2 regions of the Colwellia sp. Bg11-12 genome follow, and region 2 is predicted to be linked to the other one. Evidence: predicted binding sites of a transcription regulator. Region 2 holds the regulator's gene; the other holds the start of a gene.

Evidence for each region. Region 2 encodes FliA, which starts transcription of late flagellar genes. Its sites were predicted from a motif close to CTAAAGNTNNNNNNNNNNNNGCCGATA; they were not measured.
Region 1: H4J39_RS07730 (DUF5610 domain-containing protein) is a predicted target of FliA. The motif match lies at 1,379-1,405, and genes of this name have one in related genera.

The regions. Positions count from the first base shown of each region.
Region 1 is NZ_JACGUZ010000059.1:406,872-411,827, reverse strand. It holds gene H4J39_RS07730 (DUF5610 domain-containing protein) at 27-1,298, opposite strand; gene trmA (tRNA (uridine(54)-C5)-methyltransferase TrmA) at 1,546-2,652, shown strand; gene fabR (HTH-type transcriptional repressor FabR) at 2,649-3,272, opposite strand; gene H4J39_RS07715 (fatty acid desaturase) at 3,501-4,619, shown strand; gene sthA (Si-specific NAD(P)(+) transhydrogenase) at 4,727-4,956, shown strand, end outside.
Region 2 is NZ_JACGUZ010000071.1:556,044-560,999, reverse strand. It holds gene H4J39_RS11490 (chemotaxis protein CheA) at 1-1,252, opposite strand, end outside; gene H4J39_RS11485 (protein phosphatase CheZ) at 1,266-2,009, opposite strand; gene cheY (chemotaxis response regulator CheY) at 2,054-2,437, opposite strand; gene H4J39_RS11475 (RNA polymerase sigma factor FliA) at 2,488-3,207, opposite strand; gene H4J39_RS11470 (MinD/ParA family protein) at 3,283-4,125, opposite strand; gene flhF (flagellar biosynthesis protein FlhF) at 4,415-4,956, opposite strand, start outside.

The sequences.
Region 1 (4,956 bases), on a different contig from region 2:
TTATCGATTAAAAACAATGATAACGCTTACCTACTTTTATTATCTGCCTTAACTGTATCAGTTACTTTATTAAACTTGTCTTTGGCTTCTTTATTTTCACCAAATTCAGCCTTGAACACCGCATCTAGTAGTTGGCCAAAAGCATCCTCTTTTTTGGATAAAAGCGTGTTTGCTGTCTCTTGAAGTTGTTTAAATTGATCTAAAAAATCAATTAAGGGTCTCAGTTCTTTATTAACGCTTGGTAATTCTCTTTCATCAAACTCAGCTATTTCTGTATAACTTTGACTAACATAACTTGTTTTAGTTTGTTGCAAGTCCATACTAAAGTTAGCTATTTGGTCATTATCAAAACCGAGTGCAACGGCTTTTTCAAAAGCTTGATCAACATTACCACTGAAAAAATCTTTCTGTAGGGAATTTACGTCTTTTATTAATGCTTCAATGGCCTCTTTCTCTTCATCATCGAGATCACCTTCAACACTGTAGGAAAAATTCACCTCATGATACTCGCTACTTACCATAGTATAGTTCTCTGAAACGCCTCTGTTACTCTCTTGGTACTGAGCACTTTTTTTATTGCCGTACTCTTGTAATTCGCTAAATGATATTGAAACAATATCGCCGTCAGTGGTAGTAATACTAAGATCACTCTTTTTTGAGTTACTTACATAAAGTTCGCTGTCTAATGCAGAGTTTCTAACTTTTGAACTCTCTATATCTATATTACTCTTTGAGTTTTGCTCTGCAGGAAATATCTTTTTATATAAGTCATCAATATTCTTATTAATAAGGTCGCGGCTTTTTTCAATACCTTGACCTAATTCATCATCAAGTATTGATAGATCTTTTAAATCACCCATCGCTTGATCAATACCTAAGTTAGCTCCTGCTCGTCCTTGCTCAAACATTTCTTTCAATTCATCATCACTCGCACCATTAGCTTGCGCAGCAAGAATACTGCCACCAACAAAGTCCATAACCGTTCGAGCAACCGCTTCGAAATCAAAAATAGCAGATGAAGGTTCACTGTTAATTAATGGTTCTTTGGCTACTATATTGCTCTGAGCAACATTTTTAGTTGGTTGTGTATAATGAAATTTTTCAAACTTTGCTGATATTTGACTAGAAACTGACTGAAATACAATTTTCATGCTAATAGAGGCACGATTATTTAGTGCTAAATTATCGAAAGACTCTATTGGTATATGCTTTTTAACCGCTTCGTTTTTCATTTGTTCGGCTTGGCGTCTTTGCCCTTTGTAATTAGGCAAAGTTGTTTGACTATCAATTTTATTCATTACAATGCTCCGGTATCTAATTAAAGGTTAACTAAACACAATCAAAGATCTACAGATCCTCAAATTTAATATGGTTATAATATCGGCATTTACTGATAAACCTTTAATCTTGAGTCCATCATCACTAAGAAAATTATAGACAAATGACTAGACAAAGTAATCACAGTCGCTAAACTCAGCGCCTCTGTAATACTCACTAATATTGAGTATAATATCGTTTAATTATTTTTATGTTTAAGGCTTATATATGTTTAGTCACATCGCACCTCAATTTTATGATAAACAACTTGAAAATAAACAGGATGATATCGCTAAGTTGTTTAGTGAATTTGACTTGCCTAACTTTGATGTTTTTCGATCAGAGCCTTTAAATTATAGATTAAGAGCAGAATTTCGGCTTTGGCATGATGGTGATGACTTGTTTTACATTATGTTTAATAGTGAAACAAAAGAAAAATATCGAGTAGATAATTTCCCTGTTGCTAGTAAGTTAATCAATAAGGCGATGAAAGCCTTACTTGATGAAATTAAAGATAAACCTTCACTTCGCCATAGACTATTTCAAGTTGATTTTTTATCAACTCTAAGCGGTGAGTTATTAATTAGCTTATTATATCACCGACAATTAGATGAGCAGTGGCTCAATGATGCCGCTATGTTAAAGGCAACACTTTCGGTGATTGCTCCTGTTGACATTATTGGTAGAGCCAAGAAGCAAAAATTTATACTTGATAAAGATTTTGTCACTGAGCGCTTAACTGTTGGTGATAAAACTTATGTCTACGAGCAAGTAGAAAATAGTTTTACTCAACCTAATGGTCACGTTAATGAGCAGATGTTACTTTGGGCAAAGCAAGGCACTCAAAATATTGGTGGCGATTTAATCGAACTTTATTGTGGCAATGGTAACTTTAGCATCGCATTAGCTGAAAATTTTGATCGTGTGTTAGGCACAGAAATATCAAAAACATCGGTAAAATCAGCACAAAATAATATTGCTGCAAACCAGCTGAACAATGTTGATATTATAAGAATGTCGAGTGAAGATTTTAGCCAAGCGATGAACGGTGAACGAGAGTTTCGTCGTTTAGAAGGTTTTGATCTAAAAAGTTATAATTACGATACTGTTTTGGTTGATCCTCCAAGAGCGGGGCTTGACCCTGACAGTGTTGAGTTAGTGAGTCGGTTTGAACGTATTGTTTATATTTCATGTAACCCTGATACCTTAAAAGATAACCTTATTGAATTAGTAAAAACACATAACATTGAAAAATTTGCACTATTTGACCAATTTCCTTACACACACCATGTTGAAACCGGTGTTATTTTATCGCGTAAAAAATTAACTGATTAGGTTTTACTTTTTACACTTCGGTTACTAAATTCTGCAGCACCGCGAGCAATAAAGCGTAATTGTTGTATTGTTCGTAGTGCGATCTGCTGACGGTCGTCTTTATCGACATCTAAAGCATCAGAGCCTGCACTAAATACAATAGTAACGGCAGCATCTGCTTGCAAAAAAGCAACATCTGCATTTAATTTATTCGCTTGCTGTAAATAGTCACATAACTCTAAAGTGAAATAACGAACTTCTCGGTTTACCGCAGCTCGAAAAGCCGCTGACGTACCTGAGCGTTCTCGCAATAATAAACGAAATATATTACCGTTACTTTCAATAAATTCCATAAAAGTAACGACAGAGATTTGAATAACGGAGCCTCCTTTTTCAATACGCTGTCTCGCTTGCCGCATTAACTGACGTAAAGTTAGCCCGGCTTCATCTACCAGCGTTAAGCCTAATTCGTTCATATCAGAAAAGTGTCGATAGAATGACGTTGGTGCTAAACCCGCTTCTTTAGCGACTTCGCGTAAGCTCAAACTGGAAAAGCTACGTTCACTACTAAGCTGCCCTAGAGCTGCATCAATTAATTGTCGACGTGTTTTTTCTTTTTGCTGCGCTCTAATACCACTCATTGCTTAATTAACCTGTTCTTTAGCTTAACCTTATCATACTGAATTCTCATCTATTTACTAGAAACTTGATCACTAATAACGTTTTATAAAGAGGGTAAGATTGCTTAGTAATTAAAATTATAATAAAAATTACCTTGACTGCAAAGTCATCAAAGCTAAAATAGTGTACACGTGTACACTGAAATTTTAATTCAGTGTTCGTTTTTTTACAGATGGAATTTTTATTACATGAACAAACCTAAAATCGTTTGGCTAAATTTTAGTGTGTTTTTAATTACCTTTTTAGTAGCAGCGATAGCTGTTCCATATCGCGCAATAACACACGGCTTTGATAACACTGAGCTTCTTGTTGCATTCTGCTGCTTTATTTATTGTGGTATGTCGATTACTGCCGGTTATCACCGATTATGGTCACATAAAACGTATCAAGCGCATTGGTCTTTGCGCTTTATATTTGCGCTCGGTGGTGCATTCGCTTTGCAAAATAGTATTTTACATTGGTCATCAGATCATAGAATTCATCATAAGCATGTTGATAATAATGAAAAGGATCCTTATTCCGCAAAAAGGGGCTTCTGGTATTCTCATATAGGCTGGATGCTACGAGAGTATCAAGCACATCGATATGCTAATTACGACAACACCCGTGATCTGCAAAAAGACCCTATCGTAATGTGGCAACACAGAAACTACTTATTACTAACAATACTGATGAACTTTGGTGTGCCCATAGTATTTGGCTTATGGCATGGTGACATTATAAGCAGCTTGCTTTTAGTGGGTTTCCTACGTTTGGTTTTGAACCACCATACAACTTTCTTTATTAATTCCTTAGCGCATATTTGGGGTAAACAAACTTATACCGAAAGAAATAGCGCTCGAGATAATGGTTTTCTTGCTTTTTTGACCTTTGGTGAGGGCTACCACAATTACCATCATATTTTTGAAAATGATTATCGTAATGGTATTCGTTGGTGGCAATTTGATCCTACTAAATGGTTAATTAAGTGCTGTGAATTTTTGAAGTTAACTTCAAAACTTCGTACCTATCCAGATGATAAAATTGAGAAAGCACGATTAGCTATGGTACTTAAGCGTAGCCAAAAGAAGCTCCTAGCTCACCCAAATGCCGAGCAGATGCGTGAAAAGCTTCAGCAAGAGTATGATTTATTGATTGCTAGAATTAATGACTATTATGATGTTCGTAAAAAGTTACTCGCCAGTAAGCGAGATAGATTAATTGCTGATGTTGAAAGCTCTGAGTTAGCTGCGCAGTATCAAGAGTTTAAACAGCACCTTGCTGACCAGCAACAACATTGGCAACGTTTATTAACACAACTTGCATAAAACGTTCTCCTATTTAAGTATTATAGTGTAGATCAAGCTTTTACATAGTCAGACGTCTAAATTCCTGCTAGAATTTTTTAATCCTAGTAGGAATTTAAGGCAAGATTTTGGCAACTAAAAGCAAAGCTAAAACTACGACAAAAATCATCAATAAATACGATTACGATGCAATCATTATTGGTACGGGTCCTGGTGGCGAAGGCACTGCCATGGAACTCTCTAAAAAAGAAAAACGTGTTGCCATTGTAGAACGCTATAAAGACGTTGGTGGTGGCTGTACGCACTGGGGAACCATTCCCTCAAAAGCTTTACGACAAAGTGTTAGCCGACTCATTGA
Region 2 (4,956 bases):
GCACTAAATGCACTAAGGGATCAGCTAATGCCTCAACTAAGTTTTTATCTAGATCGGTTTCTTCACCTACTAGTACTAATTTAATATCTTTATCTAAACTTCGTGCTAAATCTCGGACAACACGAGGGAATCGTCCAAAAACTTTCTTGATTGGCTGCATACGGGTTTTCATTACCGCACCCTGCAAATCTGTTGTTACAGCATCAAGATTAGAAACAGCTTTTGTTAAATCTTCATCTTCTTTAGTCAAACCTAAACTTGTTAAGCGATTTCTGACTAATACTAGCTCACCTACCATATTCATGATTTGATCAAGACGTTTTGTGTCAACCCTAACCGTTGTTTCACCTTGCATTGCTTTAGCAGGTGCTTTTTCTGGAACTGGTACTTTTACTGCTGGCTTAGCAGCGGCAACTGGTGTTGGCTTAGCGGCTTGAGTTTGAGCAACAGGTGCTGGTTTTGGAGAACTGGGTGCAGGTGGCGTAGATAACTTTGGCGCTTGACCTTGACCATGCAATTCATCTAATAAGGCTTCAAAATCATCATCGCTTATTTCATCAGACGACGCACTATTTGATGAGGGTGCATTACCGGTTTTGTTAGTCGCAAGTTCAGATGAAAATGCACCTTGGCCATGCAATTCATCAAGTAGGGATTCAAATTCGTCATCTGAAATATCATTACTGTCTGAAGAAGCTATCGTCGATTTTTCAGCAGGTGCTGGTGTTGAAGCCGCCCCACCACCATGAAGCTCATCGAGAAGACGCTCAAATTCATCCTCTGACATTTCATCACCAGAGGAAGAACTTTCAGTTTCCACAACGGATTGAACAACCTCAGGTTCAGGTGCTTGTTCTTTACCTTCAGGTTGGCTTAGTCGATGCAACTCAGCAAGTAACTCTGCATCGGCTTTATCAAGTTTTTCACCATTTTGGACTTGTACAAACATTTCATTTACAACATCAAGTGCTTGTAAAATAACATCCATTAAGCTTGCACTAACACTACGCTGGTTTGTACGTAGCAGATCGAAAATATTTTCTGCACCATGACAAACATCAACTAAATTATGTAACGCTAAAAAGCCTGCACCACCTTTAACGGTGTGAAAACCTCTAAATATAGCGTTTAATAATTCGGCATTATCAGGGTCGTTTTCAAGTTCTACAAGTTGTTCCGAAAGCGTTTCAAGTATTTCTCCGGCTTCAATTAAAAAATCCTGAAGAATCTCTTCATCTTGCTCAAATGACATCCAGCAACTCCTATTAAAATCCTAAACTTGATAAAAGGTCATCAACATCATCTTGATCAGCGACAACATCATCACGTTGTGCTGCATTAATGATAGGGCCTTCAACTAAGTTATCACCTACTTTGGGTTTACTTCGTTCTAAATTATTTTCTGTTGTAATACCAAAAGCGGTCAGCATACCAATTAAGCTATCTTCTACTTCACGAACTAGATCAATAACTTTACGAATAACTTGTCCGGTTAAATCTTGAAAATCTTGTGCCATTAAAACATCAGTCATTAAATCATGCATGCGAACTGATTCTTTATCTGTCGTTTTTAATAATAAATCTATATCGATACATAAGCTTTTAAATTCAGTTAACTCCAACTTGTTATGCATGAGTTTTTGCCATAACGGGTTAACTGCCTTTATCTGCCGTTGTATCGTATCAACAACTGGGAAAATAGATTCTACAGCATCCATGGTTTTATTAGCGGCTTCTTCCGTGCGGGTAATAACGTAGTTTAAACGTTCTTTAGCATCTGGAATATCTGCTGTCGCTAAATCATTCAACCGAGAATCTAATTGAAAATTATTTAATGAATCATGTAATTGACGCGTTAATTTGCCTATTTCAGCAAACAACTCTGAATTAATTGGGTTTTGAATTTCTGCAATTAATTCATCTGCCTTATCTTGTTGACCACTTTCTAAATATTCGACCAACAGTTTTGCTTCTTCCAAAGAAACATGCACATTTGTATTCACACTCATGCAACAACCTCTCGTATAGATTAATTAATGAACGAGCTAAAGAATTAACCTAAACGTTCAAATATTTTATCTAACTTAGCGTTTAGCGTTGCTGCTGTGAATGGCTTAACAATATAACCATTAACACCTGCTTGGGCCGCCATAACAATTTGTTCTTTCTTTGCTTCAGCAGTAATGAGCAATACAGGAATATGAGATAACTTAGCATCTGCACGAATTGCTTTAAGCAAATCAATTCCTTGCATACCAGGCATATTCCAATCTGTTACAACAAAGTCAAAAGAGCCTTCTTTTAACATGGGTAAAGCAGTGCTACCATCATCTGCTTCTGAAATGTTAGTGAAGCCTAAATCGCGCAACAAGTTTTTCACGATACGTCTCATGGTTGAGAAATCATCAACAACAAGAACTTTCATATTTTTATCCAAGGCACCCTCCGGTGAGAACATTTTAAAATTTAATTATATTTATATTCTACTTAACTTTGCCAAGATTGCATACGTCCTTTTAACCTATGCATTGCTTGGCTATGAATTTGACTAACACGTGACTCACTTACATCAAGCACTTGACCAATTTCACGTAGATTTAATTCTTCGTCGTAATATAGTGACAGTACTAGAGCTTCGCGTTCGGGTAAAGTGGAAATGCATGCCGATAGCGATTTTTTAAAAACTATTTTTTCAAAATTATCATAGGGATCGTTATTATTAACATCTTCCATATTCGACAAAGAATCCTCACCAACACCAAGATCTTCTATACCGATTATTTTACCTGTACTAACTTCACTAAGAATATGATGGTAGTCATTTAACGAAATATCAAGTTTTTCAGCAACTTCAATATCCGTAACATCTCTTCCTAGGTCAGCTTCTAGCTTTTTTATGGCTTCGCTGACCATGCGACTATTCTTATGAACTGAACGAGGAGTCCAGTCTCCACGGCGTATTTCGTCAAGCATAGCACCACGAATACGAATGCCAGCAAAGGTTTCAAAACTTGCTCCTTTGCTGTGATCAAAATTATTTGAAGCTTCAAGCAAGCCAATCATACCCGATTGGATAAGATCATCAACCTGCACGCTAGCAGGCAATCTTGCTAATAGGTGATAAGCGATTCGTTTCACTAAAACTGTGTGCTGCGCAATTATTGCAGATTTATCAGTTTGAATACTGTAAGCATTTGGTTTTACCACTATCGCTCACTCGCTAAAATTATGTGAAAATTAAGCACTTTAAACAAAGCACTCTTATCTTTTTGTTCATTGTTACTAATTTTCTAACAACTGCTCAATAAAAAACTCTAAATGACCAGATGCTTGTTTAGGCATTGGCCATTTAATTAAGTTAGCTGCTAAAGATTTAAACGCAACGGCCGCGGGTGATTGAGGATAAGCTTCAACAATTGCTTTTTGTTTTCTAACAGATTTTCTTATATTTTCATCAAATGGGATCACAGCAACCAATTCGAGTGCAACGTCTAAAAATCGATCGGTTACTTTTGATAACTTGCCAAACAGTTGCTGACCTTCTTTTGGTGTTCGCACCATATTAGCAACAACTTTAAATTTGAATACACCGTGGTCACGACTTAATAGTTTCATTAAAGCGTAGCAATCAGTTATAGAAGTAGGTTCATCACAAACAACTAGCATCACATCTTGTGAAGCGCGACAAAAGCTCAGTACCATATCTGAAATACCTGCAGCGGTATCGACAATAAGTACATCAAACTTTGTGTTCATATCACTAAAAGCGCGAATTAAACCAGCATGTTCAGCAGGCGTTAAATCGACCATAGATTGTGAACCTGACGTAGCAGGAATGATATTAATGCCAGCGGGACCTTCAATAATTATATCGTCTAATTCACATTCGCCAGAAAGTACATGTGATAAATTGCGCTTTACTCGTAAACCGAGCATGACATCAACGTTAGCTAAACCTAAATCGGCATCTAAAACTAAAACGCGTTGTCCTAATTGTCCTAGTGCAATAGCGGTATTGAGTGAGACGTTAGTTTTACCTACTCCGCCTTTACCTCCTGAGACTGCGATGACTTTTACTGGTTCGGAACTTTTCATTTTTCTTAAGCCACTTGCTTGATCATTCATTTATCGTATTTCTCTACTTTCTTACGAAAATCCATCAATTAAATTTAGTATAACCCTATAATCATATAACCTGCATATTTTTATAGGATTAAAATTCACATATTAGAACAAGTTATGGGAATACAGTGATATTTACAGTGATGTACATTTGATTAAGCATGCGCTCAACTTTTTTATGAGGAAAAAAAGATAAACACCTAGCATAAAAGTTGTCTGTAATCATTCTACTGATCAATTGTAATACCTCAGTATTATTCGTTTTAGGTATTAAAAATAAGCCCGTTTATAATCAACTTGATACCATAGGTGCTGTTCGCCAATTTATTGGTTTAGTAACTTGATTTTTCGCTGACATTTTATCTGCTAGCGTAACGAGTTTTTCAGCATTTGCAACTTTAATATCTTCTGGAACTCTTTGTCCATCAGTAAGGTAACCTATCGCTAAGCCATTTTGAATAGAGGTAGAAATAATTTCACCTATACTAAGACTTTCATCAAGTTTAGTATAAATACAGCCAGCCAATGGTACTTTTTTAAAGCGATCTACATTCTCTTGCATCACGCGCTGCTGAGTATTAGCCGCTAACACTAAGTAATTACGAATTCTTACCCGTGCATTTGAAACTAACGTTGTTAAGTGTTTAGCTAAACGCATGTCACGTTGCCCCATGCCTGCGGTATCAATAAGTATCAACTTCTTTTTAGAATATTGTTGTAACAGGGTATCTAACGTTTTTGCATCACCAGCAAGTTTTACTTCGCAACCAATAATGCGCCCATAAGTTGCTAATTGTTCAAACCCAGCGATACGGTAGTTATCGGTTGAAATCA